One region of the Lysinibacillus sp. NPDC097231 genome, then DNA from elsewhere that is predicted to be linked to it. Evidence: riboswitches for the same ligand, from Rfam matches in the RefSeq annotation. Region 1 holds a riboswitch; each other region holds the start of a gene.
What was found. A riboswitch is a leader RNA that binds a small molecule or an ion and turns the genes downstream of it on or off. The one in region 1 is predicted to bind S-adenosylmethionine.

Region 1 (5,468 bases):
GAAAGAATTGAGCCAAGTAATCTAGTTGGACAAAATAAAGTGGGATGGAGGAATAAGGAATGGAAGAAAAGTTAGCGAAAAAGCTTCGTAATGAACAGCTACGGGGCAAGGTAGTGACAGCAGAAGAAGCAGCATCTTGGATTAAGGATGGCATGATACTTGGGATGAGCGGATTTACACGTGCTGGTGACGTAAAAGTAGTACCGCTTGCACTTGTAGAGAAAGCAAAAAAAGAGAGCTTTCAGGTAGATGTATATACAGGTGCATCACTTGGCCCAGAAGTGGACCAATACTTAGCAGAAGCTGGCGTTATTCGTAAACGTGGACCTTTCCAAGCAGATGCTGGTATTCGTAATAAAATCAACAGTGGTGATATAACATTCGTTGATGCACACCTGTCACATAATGCAGAATTAGTACGCCAAGGCATTATTGGTCCTATTGATTTTGCTATTATTGAAGCGGCTGCTATTACAGAAGATGGCTTACTAATTCCTACAACTTCAGTTGGTAACTCTCCGATTTTTGTGCAAGAGGCAGACCAAATAATCATTGAGTTGAACGTAGCTCAGCTTGATGCCTTAGAGGGTGTGCATGATATTTTTGTACCAGGACCACAGGGGAAACGCGATCCAATCCCATTACAAAAAGTATCAGACCGACTTGGTACAATTGGTATTCCACTAGATTTAGATAAAGTAAAAGGAATTGTTATTTCCGATATTTTAGATGCGCCATCAACGATCGTTCCTGCGGATGAAGAAACAGATGTTATGGCAAATCATTTATTAAATTTCCTACGTGAAGAAATTAAAGCAGGTCGTTTAACAACAAGCTTAAGACCAATTCAATCAGGTGTAGGCTCTGTAGCAAATGCCGTATTATTAGGTTTTAAAGATTCTGAGTTTGAGAACTTAGAAGTATATTCAGAAGTACTACAAGATGCGGTATTTGAATTAATTGATGCAGGAAAGGTAAACTTCGCATCTGCTACTTCTATTACCCTTTCCGAGGAAGTTGGAAACCAAGTTTATGGTAATTTTGAAAAATACGCGGATAAATTAGTATTACGTCCACAAGAAATTTCTAATCAACCAGAAATTATTCGCCGACTCGGGTTAATTTCTGTGAATACGGCGCTTGAAGTAGATATTTATGGAAATGTGAATTCTACACATGTTTCTGGCACAAAAATGATGAATGGAATCGGCGGTTCTGGAGACTTTGCACGTAATGCACGTTTAGGTATTTTCGTCACAAAATCTTATGCAAAAGGCGGAAATATCTCTAGTATCGTTCCAATGGTATCGCATGTAGACCATACAGAGCATGATGTAGACGTAATCGTAACAGAGCAGGGCGTAGCAGACTTACGTGGACTTGCTCCAAAAGAACGGGTTGCGCTAATTATCGATAACTGTGCACATCCTGAATATCGTGAGCAATTATGGAAGTATTTTAACGAAGCTAATGAAGCAACAGGTGGACACCATACTCCACACGACCTTGAAAAAGCGCTTTCATGGCATGTGAATTACGCAAAAAGTGGTACCATGAAGGACCCTGCATTATCTAAATAAATAAAAGAATTAAAGCCTTGAAGGAGACAGTGTATTGGCCCCTTCAAGGCTTTTAATAGTTAATAACGTAATCCTAAAAGCATTCCGGAGAAATGATCAGGTAAGCCCGGAAAGTGACTAGGTATCCGAGGGAAATGATCCGCTATAGGTAAATCGTCGTTGTTATGTAAAAAAGTAATGACGATTAGTGAAGTGAAGGCTAAGCCAATCCAGAGTGGCTTCAAATTGCGTTTTGGTTTTACTTGTTCAGAAGTAGACATACTTTTCATCTTTTCTACTATAGACATGACTATTATTTTTTAGCATTGGCTAGAAAGTAATATGTCTATTTTTTTGTGAAAAACTAGTATGTGAAATACTCCCTATCTGTAGCGATAATAGGCAGCTTCGAGAAAATATGTGGTCTCATCGAATATTATTCCTTTTTCTTGAAAGCAGAAGTCACTTTAGGCTCCGTTCCTTTGATTAATCGTTTTATATTTTCGATATGCAAAAAGATAGCTATTCCAAAAAGAAGTAGAGCAATAATCGTTGGGCCGATTCCGGGAATCCATAAATATGTTGCTGTACAAAAAACAAGATAATATTCCAGAACACCGACAATTAAATAGTTTGTCGTAAAAGATAAAATGACGAATAAAATGAGTGCAAATAAGCCAATTTTCCAATCAACAGCGAGTAATATGCCTATAATTGAAGCAGTTCCTTTACCGCCATTAAAGTTCATATGAAAAGGGAAATTATGACCTAAAATGACACCAGCAGCTACGATATAGATAAAGAGCCAAATTTGAACTTCTGTTAATTGTATTGCATCTGCTAGATAGAAATGGGAACCGAGAATAGCTGCAACACCTTTACCAATATCGATAAGTGCAACTAATATTCCGTATTTCCATCCGAGGGAAAGTGTTGCGTTGGAGGCGCCTGCATTACCAAAGCCAGTTTTTTTTAAATCTACCCCAGATAAAAACTGAGCTACTTTAGAGCCGTGAATACAGCCAATTAAATAACCAACAAGAAGAAAAATAATAACGGCTTTTATCATAAAATCCTCCTTTCTAAAGTAAAAGAATCATCACCAAAAGTTAGAGATGAAATTTTTAAAATCTATGCAATTTAAGTTGATTGGAGTATAGACTGAACGCTCCAAGGAAAGCACTTAGTAGTAATGGAAATCGACCTACATTTTGGTGAAAACCAATAAATAATATAATAGTCTATGCATTCATATTACGTAAAAAGGCAGACAGAAGTTTCGGAAAAATAAAATTTTAGTGTTGACAGAAAAAAAGTCTATGTTTATACTGTGTAACAACGATGGAAATTGAATCTCATAACTCTTATCAAGAGCGGCGGAGGGATAGGCCCTATGATGCCCGGCAACCAGTAAGTGACGAACTTGCTAAGGTGCTAATTCCTACAGATTCTTACTTGGATCTGGCAGATAAGGGGAGGAAAACTTGCAACCGCAACCCTCTTCTTACTGAAGAGGGTTTTTGTTTTCTACTAAAAAAATCCTCCTCATCTCCGGTACCATCGTAAAAAAACAACCATTTGGAGGTATACAATGACAAATTTTAAACCAGAAACATTACTGTTACATGGTGGCCAAGAGCCAGACCCAGTAACAGGTTCTCGCACAGTACCCGTGTATCGCTCAACGGCTTTCGTATTTAAAGACACAGCTCATGCGCAACGTCTTTTTGCCCTAGAGGAAGCTGGCAATATTTACACACGCATTACAAACCCAACAGTAGATGTTTTTGAAAAACGCGTCGCTTTATTAGAAGGCGGTACAGCAGCAGTAGCACTTTCTTCTGGTGCAGCAGCTATCGCATTTTCAATTTTAAATCTTGCAGGGACAGGGGATGAAATTGTTGCAGCTAGCTCTTTATACGGAGGTACTTATAACTTATTCGCCAACACACTACCAAACTACGGTATTAAAACGATTTTTGTAGATGAAACAAATCCAGAAAATTTCCGATCAGCTATTACTGATAAAACAAAAGCGGTGTTCGCTGAAATTTACGGTAATCCAAGTTTAAAGGTACTAGACATTGAAGCAGTAGCGAATATTGCACATGAAAACGGCTTACCATTAATTATTGATAGCACATTTGCCTCACCGTATGGCTCTACACCAATTGACTTCGGTGCAGATATTGTCGTTCACTCCGCTACAAAATGGATAGGCGGCCATGGTACAACTTTAGGTGGGGTTGTAGTAGACGCAGGAAAGTTTGATTGGACTCGTGGACGTTTCCCAGGCTTTACTGAGCCAGATCCTTCTTATCACGGTTTACGATATGGTATTGACACAGCAGCGGCTGCATTTGCTACAAAACTGCGTGTACAATTACTACGCGACTTTGGACCAACATTAAGTGCTGATGCTGCATTTAATTTATTACAAGGTTTAGAAACGCTTCATTTGCGTATCCCTAAACATAACGAAAATGCTTTAGCGGTAGCTGAATATTTAAGAAACCACCCATCTGTGGAGTATGTAAATTATAATGGCTTAGAAGATTTTGCTACGCATGATTTAGCTAAAAAATATTTAAGAAATGGCTTCGGTTCAGTGCTTACATTTGGCATTAAAGGTGGACGTGAAGCAGGGCGTAAATTAATCGATAGTGTGAAACTATTCTCACACGTAGCCAATGTAGGTGATGCCAAATCATTAATTATTCATCCTGCATCTACTACACATCAGCAACTATCAGCTGAAGAGTTAATCCAAACTGGTGTAACTGAGTCGCTCATTCGCTTATCAATCGGTTTAGAGGCAGTAGAGGATATTATTGCAGATTTAGAACAAGCTATTGAACAAGTTACAGCTTCACAACAAAAAGTAGAAGCTTAAAAACAATTACATGGACAAATGTCGTAGCGTTTACGTATTTTCTCATTCGAAAGGGCCTCATTTGGTAATGCGTAAAACGTTGCTGCATCAACCGCTTATCCCATTTGATAAGTTAGAAGAAGTATTCTATTTATAATACCTAGTAATTTTATAAGTATTATTGACTTATTTAAATCCTTGTTATATACTAGGAAATAAGTTAAATATTCGAAAGGCTACCAACCTAGAAATAGTTAAAAGCAACAATTTCGATTGATTTGACCCTTTAATCAATTACAAACCAATTTGTTTTCATAAGTGCTCCCCCACTTTTGAATATATTAAAAAGAGTAGCTGCAAGCCAGCAGCTACCCTTTTTCAAAAAAGCTGATGATAAAGGAGAGTTTTAAATGGGAAATGTTTATAATGCACAAAATATTGCATCTTATCTTATTTATGAGCTAAATGAAGGTCATGTCTTTGTGAACAACATGTCCATTCAAAACATACTCGCGTCAGTTGAACGTAAATGGCAACAGATCTTTGGGCATTCTGCTTATAAGGAAAAAGTTTATGCCAAAGAGGAAGGCTATACAGTAAAAGAAGTTTTCGAAGCATATGAAGGTTATGGAGCAAGTCATATTCCTCTACCTGCGACAGAGTATTATTTAAAATACGGCACATTCCAATTAGTTGAACGTACGTATGCAATACCAGATTTACAGCTAGAAGAAATAAGGCTTATACAACAGGCTATAACGCAATATTGCTATCAATTGCTAACTAACGCTAGTTAATCGTCCCTCAAATATTTGAGCTCATTCTCTGCTGCTACAGAGAATGAGCTTTTTCATTAATGGGGGAGAAGTAGATTAGCATGCCTTAAAATTTTTAATTACTATGTTTCAAAAGAACAATTTTTATGGATGTTTTAACATACATATATAATAGAAGAAAGACATTCATTTTTTTAGAAAGAATCGTCAATATTTGTTCAAATATTATAGAACAGCTGAAAAGACGTATAATAAAAGGAA
Region 2 (5,468 bases), on a different contig from region 1:
AACGATGATAAACAAAACTCTAACAAAGCCGCTTCCTTTTTTAATCGCCACACGTGACCCTAGTAGGGCACCGCCAATTTGAGCTACCCCCATTAGTAAGCCATAGACATATTGAATGTGACCTAAGTAGGCGAACATCGAAAGAGCTGCAACATTGCTTGCTAAATTTAAAAATTTGGCATTTCCTGCTGCTTTTAAAAAATCAAAGCCGACTAACAAAAAGCTAAAGATTAAAAATGAACCAGTTCCAGGACCGAGAAACCCATCATAAAAGCCAATACTAAATATCAAAAACATGAACAAAATTAAACGGGAAGTCGATAAATTTTTGACAGCAGATACCGATCCCCAATCTTTTTTAAAGATTGTATAGATTGCAACCGCAGCAAGCATTATGAGCATGAGTGGTTTTAATAATTCAGGATTGATTAAATGCACAGTCCAAGCCCCAAAAAGTGATCCCACAAAGGCCAGTGGAAAGTATTTGAGAACAGAACGAATTTCTAGCTGGCCAGATCGATAAAAGGAGATGGTGGATGTTAAAGAGCCCATAGTACCTGCAAGCTTATTAGTCGCCACTGCTGCCGCTGGATTTAAACCAGCAAACATCAAAACAGGTAATCCAATTAAGCCACCCCCTCCAACAACTGCGTCTACAAAGGCAGCAAGAAACCCAAATGAAATTAATAATATTACTACATTTAAATCCAAATCAAATAGCATGTTTACACCTCTTTAGATAGTTACTACTGAAATAGTAACTAAAATTCGGAGCGCTGTAAAGACTAACTTTTTTCGTTGGTTATCTTCTTTACATTATTCTATAATAAAGGAAATGGAGGGATTGGATGGATACATTAATCGCCCAATTAAAAGAACTGGGATTTACTGAATATGAAGCTAAGGCCTATACAGCACTCGTTCAAAATAGTCATGTTAGTGCCTATCAAGTCAGTAAAAACTCTGGTATTCCACGCGCCAGAATCTATGACATATTGAATGTACTCGTTGAAAAAGGGTTAGTACTGAAAGAAGAAGCGGCTGATCAAACGACTTATTCTTCCATTCCAGTAGCGATGTTTTTACAACAAATTCAGCAACGTTGGCAATCAAATTTTACGTCAATCAGTGATCATTTAGAAAAATTAGAAACAAAAGAGCAGGAAACGGAACATAAAGTGTTAATGCTTAAAGGGAAAGAGACGATCGTCAATTATTGTCAGTCATTATTACAAAAAGCGGAGAAGAAAGTCATGCTATCCATGTGGGAAGATATGTATGATGTATTGCGAGAAGAGATCCAAGGGGTGGCCAAGCATGTTCCGGTACATGGCATTACATTGTATGTGGAGGAGCATCTAGCTTCTATAGACAGACACCGTGCCACCCACTATACGAGAAAAACTTCTACACCCCATTGGTTTATTTTATCGATAGATGGTCAAGAAATGATTTATGGTCATTCACCGTCTAATCAAGAAATAGCTTTTATCACCAATGATCCTGTCCATATTTATTTATTAGAGGATTATATTTGGCATGACGTCCTGATCAATCGATTAGTAAAGCGCGATGATCATGAGCTCGAGGACTGGATTGCAAAAGAACGGAAAGCTTTCTTTTTAGAATGACGGTATTCAAAAAAAGAATCTGCAAGGCTCTGTACAAGTAGGTTAACACCTATTTTACAGATAGCCAGCAGATTCTTATTTATTATGAAACAGGCACAGTATTCTTAATAAAATACTTTATCGACATTGTACTTGGAGCGGAAAACATTAATCGCATACGTTTCGTAAATTTCACGTTCCATTGCATCTTCTACTTCATACACTTCAATTTTGAAAATTTCATCACGATGATTTTTCATCGGTGACACATTGTCTTCAAAGTGTTTTTTAATGCGTTGACGAATTTTACGGGCTTTACCAACAAATAAAAGTTCGTTCTTTTCATTATAGAATAAGAAAATGCCGCCTTTTTCACGTGTGATTTTATGGAAATCAATAAAACCAAAGTACGGTGTGATTGGTACGTCACCTGGTTTTACATCTTGTTCGCGTTGGCGAATGACTACATCTGGTTTGGGAAATTCAATTTTAATCAAACTATTCACGTTCCTCTCTGTTACTAAAGGTATATGTTAACATAATTACAGCACGTTTACCATAAGATTTCATGAGGTAAACAAGGTTTGTTCCATAGATTAGTGTTGAACAAATGACAGAATGCCATGCATGGTAATGACAAAATATTCTATGTATTATTGATATTCTTAATTGTTCATGTTACAATTCTTTTTAATTAAATAATCTTATCAAGAGAAGCTGAGGGATTTGGCCCTACGACGCTTCAGCAACCTCTAACATTAGTTAGAAAGGTGCTAATTCCAGCAAAGGATTTTTCCTTTGAGAGATAAGAGTGAACGTGGTTAAAATCCTTCTCATTCTATCTCATATGGAATGAGGGGGATTTTTTAATTTACTTACTATTTATGATGGTGAGACTGATAATTCAGGAAAGCCTTATTGAACTTTGCACGAAGACACGTGCATTACCACTGAGACACTAAATGATCTTAAAGAGAGAACCAAAAGAGAGGGGAAAGCAAAATGCCAATTAATATTCCGAAAAACTTACCTGCTGGAGAACATTTACGTGAGGAAAAAATCTTCGTCATGGAAGAGGATAGAGCAAAAACTCAACAAATTCGTCCGTTAAATATATTAATTTTAAATTTAATGCCGGAAAAAGAAAAAACAGAGCTACAATTACTACGTTTACTAGGTAATACACCGTTACAAGTGAATATTACATTTCTAAATACAGCTACACACGAATCAAAAAATGTCAGTAAATCACATTTACAGCTATTTTACACGACCTTCAATCAAATTCGTCATCGCCGTTATGATGGTATGATTATTACGGGTGCACCAGTAGAAAAAATGGCCTTTGAAGAAGTGAACTATTGGCAGGAAATTTCAGAAATTATGGATTGGTCCAAGACAAACGTAACATCGGTCCTTCATATATGTTGGGGTGCACAAGCAGCATTATTTCATCATTATGGTATTGGAAAAATTGAGTTATCTGCTAAATGCTCGGGTGTTTATTCTCATGTCATCACGGATTTAACAGTAGATTTAGTACGTGGATTTAGTGATTTATTTACAGCACCACATTCACGTTATACATCTGTTTCTATTGAAGAAGTACGAAACCATCCAGATTTGCGTTTACTATCTTATTCTGAGGATGCTGGTGTTTTCATTGTGCAATCAAAGGATAATAAGAACATTATGATTACAGGCCATCTGGAATATGATGCGACAACATTAGCAGATGAATACAGCCGAGATGTTGCGAAAGGATTAGATATCGCAGTGCCTGTCAATTATTTCCCAAATGATGATCCAACAATAGAACCGATGAATACGTGGCGTGCCCACACACATTTATTATTCTCAAACTGGTTGAATTACTATGTTTACCAAGAAACACCATATGAATGGGATTTCGTTGACGAGATTGAATATCATATTTAATTCAGTTCAATAGCAAATAAAAAACGTCATTAAATTTCTTTCATAACCTCAACCATCTATATAGATGTACTTAAAACACTCTATGTAAGTGTTCTAACTATCCATTTCAAAATTGGACTAGTCTGCTCGCTTACATTGGGTGTTTTTTCTTTTGTAAGGAAAAAGTCAATGACTAAATGTATGCGTTGGAATGCAGGATGTGAAAAATAAGCAAGTGAAGTGATTTGCAAAAAGAATTAGAAATTTTTTGAGGCAGGATGAACAACAATCGGGCGCAATTCTTGAAGATGAATTGTGCCTTTTTCAGCACTAGGGCCATATTCATAAATAACCGATTAGGCTTTTTTACCAAAGATATTGGGAACAAATCTTAAGCTAACGATGCAGATTTAATAAATACTGATACATTTCAAATAAAATAAATATTTTTCTTTTCATTATGACCTTATCTTCGCCTTTTCAAATAGTGTATCTTATATTTTGGTAATTCGAGGGGTTAATTTTATTATATTTAAATAATTATTTTTGAGATAAAAAAACCAATTATAGAAATTATATGAATCTGAAAAAAGAAAAAAATTTGACTATTTTTTATTTAGGGTGTAAAACTAGCTTTAACTTTTACATGGAGGATGATGGCAGTGAAGTACCAAACAATGAATATTAATGGCAGTGAATTACATTTTGCAGATTACCCAGGTGAGAAAGGTACTATTTTAGCGGTACATGGATTGACTGGGAATCATCTGCAAATGCATTATTATGCGGAGCTATTAAAAGGTGAATATCGTTTTATCTCAGTGGATTTAAAAGGCCGTGGCAATAGTGGACCGGCTTCAGAAAATACTGGAATAGAGTTACATACTCAGGATATTTTAGCCTTGATTGATACATTGAATATTAATCAACCAATTTTAATGGGTTATTCAATGGGGGCGTTTATTATGGCGAATGTTGCTAGTAAACGCAGTGATGTCAAGGGGGTTATATTGCTTGATGGAGCTGCAACTTGTACAGATCACCAACGTCAAATCGTCGAGCCTTCACTTGGACGTATTAGTAAGCAGTACGAAACAGCTGAATCTTACATCCAAGAAATTAAAGGGATTTATGGACGTCTTGGAGTCGAGTGGACTGAACATTTAGCGAATGTAGGAAACTATGAGATTGCGAAAAAAGATGAGCATTGGGAAAATAAATCTAATGAAGAGGAAATACGTCAAGACTTCCAAAGTTTTTATGACTATAAACCTGAAAAAATCTTTAAAAATGTGGAATGCCCAATCCTTTTAATTCATTCAACTGGTGAAATTGGAGCTATGCCTGCATTATTTTTAGCTGAGTCTTATGCTGAAACACTAAAAAATGCCAAAAATATCTGGAAGTATACATCTAACAGTAATCATTACACATTGGTTTTCGAAGAAAGAAAAGATGTTAACCCAGTGATTCAACGTTTTTTAGAGAGATTATAAAAAAATAGTTGCAAATTTTATAATTTTGTGTAAATAATAAATTAACCAAAATTAAGTGCCTATCGAGCAGTCGTAGAAAAATGACCTTTTTTTACTTTCCCTGCTTGACTGTTGGCTACACTTTTTCTAACGTACGGTAAAACCCGTGCTTTAGGGGAGGTGTGGCCTTTTTTAATTCAATTTTATACAAAAAAGGGGAGTTTCTAAATGGTAACAGGCTTAGAGTATTTCAAAAAAGTTTATGATGTTGTACCAGGATGGGTGCAGAAAATGCACGACAATCATCCGGAAATGCTAGATCATTATACAGCGCTTCGAGGTGCAGCAATGGCACCGGGAGTACTGTCTGTGAAAGAAAAAGACATTCTGTTAGTCGGTATGAATGCGGCAAGATATTATGCACGTAGTATGGTGTACCACACGAAAGGAGCTATAGATGGTGGTG
Region 3 (5,468 bases), on a different contig from region 1:
CTGCATAAAGCCACGCATATCAGCTAATTCATCACGATCAGGATTTGCTAAACAAATATCAATAACATGTGCTCCATTTTTCACCTGGGCACGTGCAATTTCTGCTGCTTCCTCAAACTTCCCATCTATAATTAAATTTTTAAACTTACGAGAGCCAATTACATTTGTACGCTCTCCAATAAATAACGGGCGCATAGAATCTTCATACACTAATGGCTCGATACCAGATACAACATGTCCATGTGTCGCTTCCGGTAATTGACGTGGTTTTTCGTCTTTTAGCACCTCTCGAATTGCTGCAATATGTGCTGGCGTTGTTCCACAACAACCTCCTACTATATTCAGCCAACCCTTTTCTGCAAAGCCTTTTAGCTTTTGTGATAGCGATTCAGGTGACTCATGGTAACACCCTTCCTCGTCAGGTAAGCCTGCATTCGGATAACAGCTAATATAGCCTGTTGAAAGCTCCGCTAATGACCGAATATGATCGGTCATAAACTCTGGGCCAGTCGCACAGTTTAAACCAACTGACAATGGCTTAATATGCTCAATGGAAATGTAAAAAGCATCTATTGTTTGGCCAGCAAGTGTAGTACCCATCGGTTCAATTGTTCCTGATATCATCACAGGAAGCTCTTTTCCCGTTGCCTCAAAGGCACGAGATACTCCCAGAGTACCTGCCTTAACATTCAACATATCCTGACTAGTTTCTAACAACAAAACATCTGATCCGGCCTCGATTAAGGCCTTTGCCTGAACATAAAAGTTTTCCTCTAACTCATCAAATGAAATTCCGCCAGTCACCGATAAGGTTTTTGTAGTCGGTCCCATTGCGCCTGCTACAAAACGTGGCCAATCGGATGTTGAAAACTCATTCACTGCTTTACGTGCAATTTCTACTGCACGCTTATTTATCTCCTCTGCCTTTGCACCTAGATCATATTCATTTAATACAAGGGGAGTACCCCCAAATGTATTTGTACAAATAATATCTGCTCCAGCCTCTAAATATTTTCTATGAACTTTTTCAAGCACATCTGGTCTAGTTAGCACAAGATTTTCATTACAGCCATCATATTCATCACCACCAAAATCCTCTGGCGATAAATTTTCATTTTGTAGCATCGTTCCCATTGCGCCATCAAGAATTAAAATTCGTTTCTCTAGTTGCTCTTCTATCAAATGCTTAGCCATTTATACTTACCCCTTTTTTCTGTTCATCCAATTGCTCAATAAATTTCATTAACTCTAGTGTCATGTCATAGCGTAAAAACGGCGTAATGAGGTAAATACCATTGAAATATTCCGCTGCTACCTCTACTAGTTCCTTTGCAATTGCAATTCCTTCTTGTGTTGCGCGCTCCTTATCATCACCACAAGCGCTCATACGCGCTAACGCATCATCAGATAGTTTAATTCCTGGTACTTCATGATGTAAGAATTCCGCGCTTTTATAGCTCGTTACTGGCATAATGCCTATATAAATCGGTGCTTCTAAATGCTTAGTTGCCTCGTAAATCTCCACGATTTTTTCCTTTGTATAGACAGGCTGTGAAATAAAATAGTCTGCCCCATGCTCAATTTTCTTTTCTAATCGAGACACAGCACGATCTAATACACGTACATTCGGATTAAATGCAGCGGCTACAGAGAAATTCGCTTTTTTACGAAGTGGTTTCCCTGAAAACGATACACCTTCATTTAACTGTTTTATTAATTGGATTAGCTCCATTGAAGACACGTCATAAACGCTAGTCGCTCCTGGGAAGTCTCCTACCTTCGTTGGATCTCCAGTAACAGCTAAAATATCATGAATTCCCAGTGCATTTAATCCCATTAAATGTGATTGAAGACCAATTAAATTGCGATCTCGACATGTAATATGTGTTAACGGGCGAACTGCATGTGTTTCTTTCAATAGTGCCCCCATAGCAACATTACTGATTCTTGGCGATGCAAGCGAATTATCTGCCATCATGACTACATCTGCGCCTGCTTCATATAATTTTTTTGCACCTTCAATAAAACCTTCAATTTCTAAATGTCTTGGTGTATCTAGCTCCACTATAACTGAGCGTTCACGTTTTACTTTTACATGTAGTGGCTCGTAATTTGGTGGCTCTGCCTCACGAACAACTTCTATCTTTTCTGGCTTCGCATATTTTTCTTCTACTGGAGATAGCTCCTCTAAGTACTTTTTCACTGCGGCAATATGCTTTGGTGTCGTACCACAGCAACCACCAATTAAACGTACCCCTTGATTACGAAGTGCTATTGCTGCTCGGCCAAAATAATCCGCTTCTGACTCATAAACAACGCGACCATCTTCCAAATCAAGAAGAGATGCATTCGGATAGGCTGACATAAATGCCTTTTCAGGAAGCTCTACACCTTCAAATGCTTGAATCGTATGGTGTGGACCTAAACGACAATTAACACCTACGACATCAGCTCCTAGCGCTTCAAGTTCATGTAAAGCATTATTTAAACTCATGCCATTTTGCAAAATTCCTGGCTCGTGCATAGAAACTTGAGCAATGATCGGTAATGTCGTTTTAGCGCGTAGCATCGATATTGTTGCTGTCAGCTCTTCAAAATCATAATATGTTTCAAGTAAAAGTCCGTCCGGATTCCCTGCAAGTAAAACACTTGCTTGTTCTTCAGCAGCTGCTAAAATTTCTTCTAATGTTGCGTCACTCTTTCGAATACCACGGATTCCCCCAATAGTACCCAAGACAAATTGTCCGCCATCTGCGGCTGCTCGCTTTGCAATTGTCATAGCCGCTTCATTAAATTGTTGCACACGTGATTCCAATCCATAGCGAGCTAATTTTATGGCATTAGCTCCATAAGTGTTCGTTTGAATAATGTCGGCACCAGCAGCAATATATTCTCTATGAATCTTTTCAATTAATTCAGGTCTCTGAACATTCATTTCCTCATGACAGTACTCCAAGCCGTAGCCGTATAATACCGTACCAATTGCACCATCTGCTGTAAGAACATGCGTTTTCAACTTTTCAAGCAATCCCATAAAACTAGCCTCTCTTCCCTTATTTCTAAAATATAAAAAAGCCTTCTTTCACAAAAAAAGAAGGCTTTTACGTTACGTAATTGTTTTTCCTTCTCATCTTCGACACAATGGTCTTCTGGATTTAGCACCTGACAAAAAGTTGGTTGCTGAAGCTTCACAGGGCCAGTCCCTCAGCTTCTCTTGATAAGAATTTAGTATGAATTTTTTAAATAATTAAAAGAATCATATCGTTTACGAACGATTGAGTCAAGACTATTTCACTTAACAAAGGATATTTTATACGAAAAATATCAGATTTTGATTTAGATCAAACAATTATGATAGTTTTTCTGCTAGTTCCTCACCAATTTTTTTACCATTTTGAATACAAGCTCCGATGCCTACTCCAAAATAAGAGCATCCCGCTATTGATAGATTTGGATAGTTTTTCTCTAGCTCGTGCAATAAACCTTGTAATGCCTCACGATGAGCCAGGTCATATTTAGGCATTTGATCGATCCATTTTGTCACATTGACAGCACTTGGTTTTTCTTCAATCCCCAAGCTTTTTCTAACGTCTTCAAGGGCAACTGCTGCTAACTCTTCATCTGTCATCATACGTAATTCTTCGTACGCTGGGTTAATGCTCTTATAAAAAAGTCGCACAAGCAATTTTCCTTCTGCAGATGTATGCTTCCACTTGCGGCTTGTCCACGTCGCCGCATTACACGTAACATCAGAATTATGTGACACTATAAAGCCAGTTCCATCTACTGGCAATCTACTATCAGGTACATCAAATCCTAAATAGATCGTAATGGCAGATGCTGTATTGAACTGTTCAAAATAGCGACTCAATAAATCATCCTGTAATAAGCTTTGTACAGCTTCATTAGGAAGTGCCATCACAACATGATTTGCCTCAATCACCATACCGTTTGCTAATGTAACAATGTATTGATTGTCCTGTTTTTTAACATTCGTTGTAGCGACTCCTTTAATAATGTCTACATCCGTCAATGTTTCTTCAAGTCGTTCAATTAACGACGATAAACCATTTTTAAAGGAAATAAATTTCTTATTAGCAGCTTTCACAAATTGCTCACGGTTTGCATCAAAACCTTTAATAATACTGCCATAATCATTTTTGTAATCGATTAAATACGGTAAAGTGGAAGCAATCGAAAGCTGACTTAAATCCCCCGAATATACCCCTGCAAGTACTGGTGCGATTTGGTTTTGAACAAGCTCCTCACCTAAATAATAGGTTAAAAATTCGCCAATTGAACTTTCCTTTGTAAAGCCTTCATTAGGCATTGTTAAATCTTTTAATGCTGCTTTTTTCCCCTCTTGTGAAACAAGTGTGCTTTGCTCTAGAGATTGTAAGCTCATTGGAATACCGAACGTAGAGTCTGACGGGATAGCATGCAACTCATTATTTGTGTAAATATACGAAATACCAGTTTCGTTGTAAACAAGATTTTGTTCAAAATTAAGTTCCTCAACTAACTCCATTACACCTTTATGACGGGCTACAATAGAATCTGCTCCTGTCTCTAGGACGAAACCTTGCTCGTATGCCGAATGTAGCTTGCCACCTAAGTATGTATTTTTTTCGATAAGCACAAGCTTTACATTTAATTTCTTCTCCCGAACCTGACGTTGTAAATAATGCATTGTACACAATCCTGTAATTCCGCCACCTAATACAACAACTGTTTTCATATTATACCGCCCCTATTTTTTATTTCTCTTTCTTCAGTATAAACTTTTTTTATTGAAAATTACGCTAAACCCTTTACAAATTTAGCAAAAATGGAGCCATCCAACAATTTGGATAGCTCCATTTTTATAACCAAATATGATCTCGATTATAGAAAATCAACAATTAATGTATTTACGTGATTTCCTACAAATTGTATTATGCAACACGATCATCTTCAAAATGCTTGATTTCCCTTAGAGGCTTTATGTTAACTAATACGAACACTCACCCATCTATTCTAATTCTATCCACATATTAATAGTTAATATAGTGTTTTTTGTGCTTGAATGCGTGATGCTGCCATTAATGCATGACTTGAATTTTTACTGTTATTTAATTTAAATTTTGTGCAACATTAGCCAATTTTTCAGCAGAATTTGTTACTTCATCAAAGGCAAGACCTAACTCTTTGAGAATTTCTGCTATCGCTAGTATTTCTTTTTCCATACAATCATTTTGACCTTTAGCTTCTGTCATAGAGTCTAATATTTTGGTAAATTGTCCTTCCGTCTGCGCCATATTTTCCTCGCCAGATGTGACCTCTTCTTTAATATTACTAATCGAGCAAGCAAGTTTATCTGTTCGCTCATTCGTTTTTTGTAATAACATCGCTACAGAGGTAACTGATTCTTTTGTTTGAATCGATAATTTACGAACTTCATCTGCAACAACACTAAAGCCTTTGCCCGC
Region 4 (5,468 bases), on a different contig from region 1:
TAAGAGTCTTCGGCAACACTTTCTGCACCGCCATGTCCAGCACCTTCAACTATAAATTTCTCCTTAGGTACATTGGCTGCCTCATATACTTCATTTAGCATATCAGAAGGAACAAATGTATCATTACTTCCATGAATGAATAGCATTGGTGTTTTCGACTTTGCTACTTGCTCGACGGTATTAGCTTCACCAAGCGTATAATCAGCTCTTAATTTTGTAACAATTGAAGAAAAGTGCATAATAGGAAATGCAGGTAGATTAAATATTGATTGCAATTGATAGGAGAATTCATCCCAAACTGAAGAATAACCACAATCCTCTATAATAGCCTTAACATTGTCAGGTAGGTTCTCTCCCGAGGCCATCATCACAGTAGCCCCTCCCATGGAAATGCCATACAAAACAATTTCAGCGTTTTTATCAGAATCGATAACATTATTAATCCAAGAGACTACATCAAATCGATCATGCCAGCCCATACCAATATAGTCACCCTCACTTTTTCCGTGAGCTCTTGCATCTGGTATGAGAACATTGAAGCCTTTATCATAAAAATGCTTAGCGTACTTTGTCATTTGTGTGCCATCAGATGAATATCCATGGAAAACAATTGCCCATTTATTTGTTTCTTTCGTATTTTTTAGCGTATAAGAATGCAAGTTCAAATCATCGAAAGACTGAATAAAAGAGTCTTCATAATTCTCTTTAAACCACTTTTCACGCTCTTCTTTTTCTTTAGTCTCTTTGGGGCTAATAGCAATAGAATTGTGTGGAGCATTAAGCACAGCTGATTTATCTGTATTTGGATCTAAGGCGAGATTATAAAAATAATTTCCTGCAAAAAATCCAGCTCCAACAAACAATATTAATAGAAGACTAACAATGGTTATGATCACTTTATACTTTCTTTTCATATGTACCCCCTAAACTACTATTATGAATTATACACAAAGTTAATAATATGAAAAGTATGCTTTTCTAAAATAGGGGAAATAAAAAAGGGAACGACTGAAATCGTTCCCTTTGCTTAGTAAATTATTTTAATGGACCACCAAGTTTAGTGATTGCTTCAGAAACGTTTGAGAATTTCTTGAAGTTCTCGTTGAATAGACCAGCAAGTTCAGCAGCTTTTGCATCATAAGCAGCTTTGTCTGCCCATGCATCGCGAGGGTTAAGTACTTCTGATGGTACACCTTCAACAGTTGTTGGAATGTGTAAACCAAATACTGAATCTTGAATTGTTTCAGCATCCTTTAATTTACCATCAATTGCAGCACGTACCATTGTACGAGTGTAAGAAAGCTTCATACGGCTACCAGTACCATATTCGCCGCCAGTCCAACCAGTGTTCACTAGGTATACTTGTGCACCGTGCTCGTCAATTTTTTGACCTAGCATTTCAGCATATACAGTTGCTGGCAGTGGAAGGAATGGAGAACCAAAGCAAGTAGAGAATACTGGTTCTGGCTCTGTTACACCACGTTCTGTACCAGCAAGTTTAGATGTGAACCCGCTTAGGAAGTGGTACATCGCTTGCTCTTTTGTTAATTTACTGATTGGAGGTAATACGCCAAATGCATCAGCTGTTAAGAAGATGATTGTTTTTGGGTGACCTGCAACAGATGGATCAACAATATTTTCGATGTATTGGATTGGATAAGCTACACGTGTATTTTCTGTTAATGAACCATCGTCATAGTCACAAACACGAGTTTCTGGATCAACAGCAACGTTTTCTAAAACAGAACCGAAGCGGATTGCGTTATAGATTTCTGGTTCTTTTTCAGCAGAAAGGTTAATTGTTTTTGCATAGCATCCACCCTCGATGTTGAATACACCATTATCAGACCAACCGTGTTCATCGTCACCGATAAGCTTACGGTCAGGGTCAGCTGATAAAGTAGTTTTACCAGTACCAGATAAGCCGAAGAATAATGCAACATCACCAGCTTCACCAACGTTTGCTGAGCAGTGCATTGAAAGAATACCTTGTTGTGGTAATAAGTAGTTCATAATACCGAAAATAGATTTTTTTATTTCACCAGCATATTCAGTACCACCAATTAGGATGATTTTCTTTTCAAGCGATACAATGATGAATGTTTCAGAAGCTGTACCATCAACAGCAGGGTCTGCTTTAAAGTTAGGAGCTGAGATAACTGTGAAGTCAGCAACATGAGAAGCTAACTCTTCTTCAGTTGGACGGATAAATAATTGATGAGCGAAAAGATTGTGCCAAGCGTATTCATTGATTACTTGGATGCTTAATTGTGAATCTTTGTCAGCACCAGCAAAGCCTTTGAATACGAATAACTCGTCACGTTCTTTTAAATATTTTACTACTTTAACATATAAGTTATCGAACACTTCAGAAGAAATTGGTTGGTTTACTTTTCCCCAGTCAATTTGATCTTTTGAGCCTTCTTCTTCTACCGTATATTTATCTTTAGGTGAACGACCAGTGTATTTGCCAGTTTCTGCACGAACTGCACCATCTACTGTTAACATAGCTTCACCACGAGATGTAGCTTTTTCAGCTAATTGTGGTACTGAAAGTTGAACATTAATGTTACCGCCGCTTAATAATTCCTTCAGTTCGTTTGCAATTTCTACTGAATTCATCGATTAAATACCATCCTTTTTTATAGTATTCCCTTGAGCTTGAGGGAGATTTTCTTAATTTCAAAAATAGTATAACACAATTGCTTAAATAATCTATACTAATTCAGAAATTATTTTTGAGATTTTATGACTTTTCAAGAAAACGACAAAAAGTAAATTCATTTGTTTTTAGACATTTTTACCCTATTTATAATCGAGTGATTACAGAATCACTTTCGCCACAGCTGAATTGTGTTTGGAAGCTTTTGGCCAATATGAGGTTCGCACAGGATGTGAAGTTTTTAGCCTGGGATTTTGTTATTAGTTGGAGCTTGTCACCAACTGGAAAGGGGCTTCAACCATATTCATCCACCACATGTAGAGATGGCAGTCTTCCGTAGCTGACGTTGCTCTTTCGCTACAAAACACTCGCTGGATGTAGATATAGGGTCACACATATGGTAACACATGATGTGAGGTATATAGTAGGGATTATTTTTCTTCAATTTACAGAAAAGACCAAGTGTAGTGCAATATGTTCAACGAACACTTTGATTCCCAACAAAATCAACATAAAATATTTGACAACGTTCAACCTTTTACGTAATATGAGATATTGAACGGATACTCTTATCCCGAGCTGGTGGAGGGTCAGGCCCTGTGAAACCCGGCAACCTGCATGAACTATTTCACGACATGCGTTGGTGCCAACCTGATGCAAGGGAACCCCCCTTGAACGATAAGAGTGAAAGGTTACGAAGTCATTATTCCTTTCCTCATGTTAAGTAAGCGTGAGAAAAGGATTTTTTTATTGTTAAAAACGAATCTAAAGGTAAGTATATGTAGTTCTTTCCTTATTATAATGACGGATCTTTCGAAAATCTCGTGTTAAAAGAGCAGCTGATCATTTGGCGAAAGTGAAACGACAGCAACAAGTGTTTTCTGTGCGAAAGCGTAGTGCAAACGTAGCGACAGCAACAAGTGTTTTCTGTGCGAAAGCGTAGTGCAAACGTAGCGACAGCAACAAGTGTTTTCTGTGCGAAAGCGTAGTGTAAACGTAGCGACAGCAACAAGTGTTTTCTGTGCGAAAGCGTAGTGTAAACGTAGCGACAGCAACAACAACGGCTCGAGAGTTCAATCCTTAGGAGCGGACTAGACATGGGTAATGAGTACCGTATTCGCAAATACTATTTGTAAGAGTAATAGGAGGAAAACCAAATGACAAACCGTCGACTCTTTACATCAGAGAGTGTAACAGAAGGACATCCAGACAAAATTTGTGACCAAATCTCGGATGCAATTTTAGATGCTATTTTAGCAGAAGATCCAAATGCACGTGTAGCGTGTGAAACAACAGTAACTACAGGCTTAGTTTTAGTAGCAGGAGAAATTACTACTTCTACTTATGTAGATATTAAAGGTATCGTTCGTGATACTGTAGCTGAAATCGGTTATACACGAGGAAAATATGGCTTTGATGCTGAAAACTTAGCAGTACTTGTTGCTATTGGCGAACAATCGCCTGATATTGCACAAGGTGTTGACCAAGCTTTAGAGGCGCGTGAAGGCTCTATGACAGACGCTGATATTGAAGCGATTGGCGCAGGGGACCAGGGCTTAATGTTTGGCTATGCATGTAACGAAACGCCTGAACTTATGCCATTACCAATTAGTTTAGCGCATAAATTGTCTCGTCGTTTAACTGAAGTACGTAAATCCGGTGAACTTGCATATTTACGTCCAGATGGCAAAACACAAGTAACGATTGAATATGATGAAAATAATGTACCTGTGCGCGTAGATACGATTGTTATTTCAACACAGCATGATGAAGAAGCGACACTTGAACAAATTCAAGCAGATTTAAAAGAATTTGTTATTGCACCAGTTGTTCCAAGTGAATTACTAGATGCTGATACTAAATATTTCATCAACCCAACTGGCCGTTTCGTAATCGGAGGTCCAAAAGGGGATGCTGGTCTAACTGGACGTAAAATCATCGTTGATACATACGGTGGCTATGCACGTCACGGTGGCGGTGCTTTCTCTGGGAAGGATGCAACTAAGGTAGACCGTTCAGCGGCGTATGCAGCACGCTATGTAGCGAAAAATATTGTGGCAGCAGGCTTAGCAGAACGAGTAGAAGTACAATTAGCTTATGCAATTGGTGTTGCTCAACCAGTATCTATTGCTGTTGATACATTTGGTACAGGAAAAGTTAAGGAAAGTGAAATTGTAGAATGGGTGCGTGAGCTATTTGATTTACGTCCTGCAGGGATTATTAAAATGCTTGACCTTCGTCGCCCAATTTATAAGCAAACTGCAGCATATGGTCACTTCGGTCGTACCGATTTAAATGTACCTTGGGAACAAACAGACAAAGCTGTTGCATTAAGAGAAAAAGCAGGATTATAAATTAGCTGCGAAGATACTGTTGTAGCTGTTAAATTATATTAAAGTAAATAATTCAGAAAGGGGCTGGGTGTTTCTAATAGCCCCTTTCGCTGTTTTTACCGAAAAAATAGCTCCTAATCTGTAGTTAGTCCGTTCTTACGGATGTCTGAGAAGACATGGGGCTTGCTTCAATTAATTGAAATAGCTATTTATCTTTTGTTTGAAGAGATTTATAGTATTGTCCTTTTTCAGCGTATTCACGTACGATACGTTCCATATCTTCTATATCTTCAGCATTTAATTCACGTACAACTTTTGCTGGACGACCTAACGCTAAGCTATTCGGGGGAATGACTTTGCCTGGAGGCACGAGACTACCAGCTCCAATAAATGCACCCTCTCCAATCTCTGCTCCGTCTAATACTATCGAGCCCATACCTATTAAGGCATTTTTACGAATCGTACAACTATGT

Region 2: another riboswitch for S-adenosylmethionine. It lies ahead of metA (homoserine O-acetyltransferase MetA); the one in region 1 lies ahead of ACIQXF_RS22265 (O-acetylhomoserine aminocarboxypropyltransferase/cysteine synthase family protein).
Region 3: another riboswitch for S-adenosylmethionine. It lies ahead of ACIQXF_RS12900 (bifunctional homocysteine S-methyltransferase/methylenetetrahydrofolate reductase); the one in region 1 lies ahead of ACIQXF_RS22265 (O-acetylhomoserine aminocarboxypropyltransferase/cysteine synthase family protein).
Region 4: another riboswitch for S-adenosylmethionine. It lies ahead of metK (methionine adenosyltransferase); the one in region 1 lies ahead of ACIQXF_RS22265 (O-acetylhomoserine aminocarboxypropyltransferase/cysteine synthase family protein).

Annotation. Positions count from the first base shown of each region.
Region 1 covers NZ_JBIWDH010000058.1:1,284-6,751, forward strand. The annotation lists gene scpC (succinyl-CoA:acetate CoA-transferase ScpC) at 60-1,580, shown strand; gene ACIQXF_RS22255 (hypothetical protein) at 1,640-1,840, opposite strand; gene ACIQXF_RS22260 (glycerol-3-phosphate acyltransferase) at 1,996-2,628, opposite strand; SAM riboswitch class I at 2,921-3,034, shown strand; gene ACIQXF_RS22265 (O-acetylhomoserine aminocarboxypropyltransferase/cysteine synthase family protein) at 3,151-4,452, shown strand; gene ACIQXF_RS22270 (hypothetical protein) at 4,842-5,228, shown strand.
Region 2 covers NZ_JBIWDH010000028.1:16,176-21,643, reverse strand. The annotation lists gene ACIQXF_RS16145 (sulfite exporter TauE/SafE family protein) at 1-723, opposite strand, end outside; gene ACIQXF_RS16140 (TrmB family transcriptional regulator) at 849-1,631, shown strand; gene ACIQXF_RS16135 (nucleotide excision repair endonuclease) at 1,736-2,107, opposite strand; SAM riboswitch class I at 2,312-2,422, shown strand; gene metA (homoserine O-acetyltransferase MetA) at 2,613-3,548, shown strand; gene ACIQXF_RS16125 (alpha/beta fold hydrolase) at 4,184-5,023, shown strand; gene ACIQXF_RS16120 (carboxymuconolactone decarboxylase family protein) at 5,231-5,468, shown strand, end outside.
Region 3 covers NZ_JBIWDH010000019.1:45,889-51,356, reverse strand. The annotation lists gene metH (methionine synthase) at 1-1,194, opposite strand, end outside; gene ACIQXF_RS12900 (bifunctional homocysteine S-methyltransferase/methylenetetrahydrofolate reductase) at 1,187-3,034, opposite strand; SAM riboswitch class I at 3,125-3,224, opposite strand; gene hemG (protoporphyrinogen oxidase) at 3,350-4,738, opposite strand; gene ACIQXF_RS12890 (protoglobin domain-containing protein) at 5,112-5,468, opposite strand, start outside.
Region 4 covers NZ_JBIWDH010000003.1:170,928-176,395, reverse strand. The annotation lists gene ACIQXF_RS04085 (alpha/beta hydrolase) at 1-914, opposite strand, end outside; gene pckA (phosphoenolpyruvate carboxykinase (ATP)) at 1,036-2,622, opposite strand; SAM riboswitch class I at 3,229-3,347, shown strand; gene metK (methionine adenosyltransferase) at 3,820-5,016, shown strand; gene ACIQXF_RS04070 (gamma carbonic anhydrase) at 5,201-5,468, opposite strand, start outside.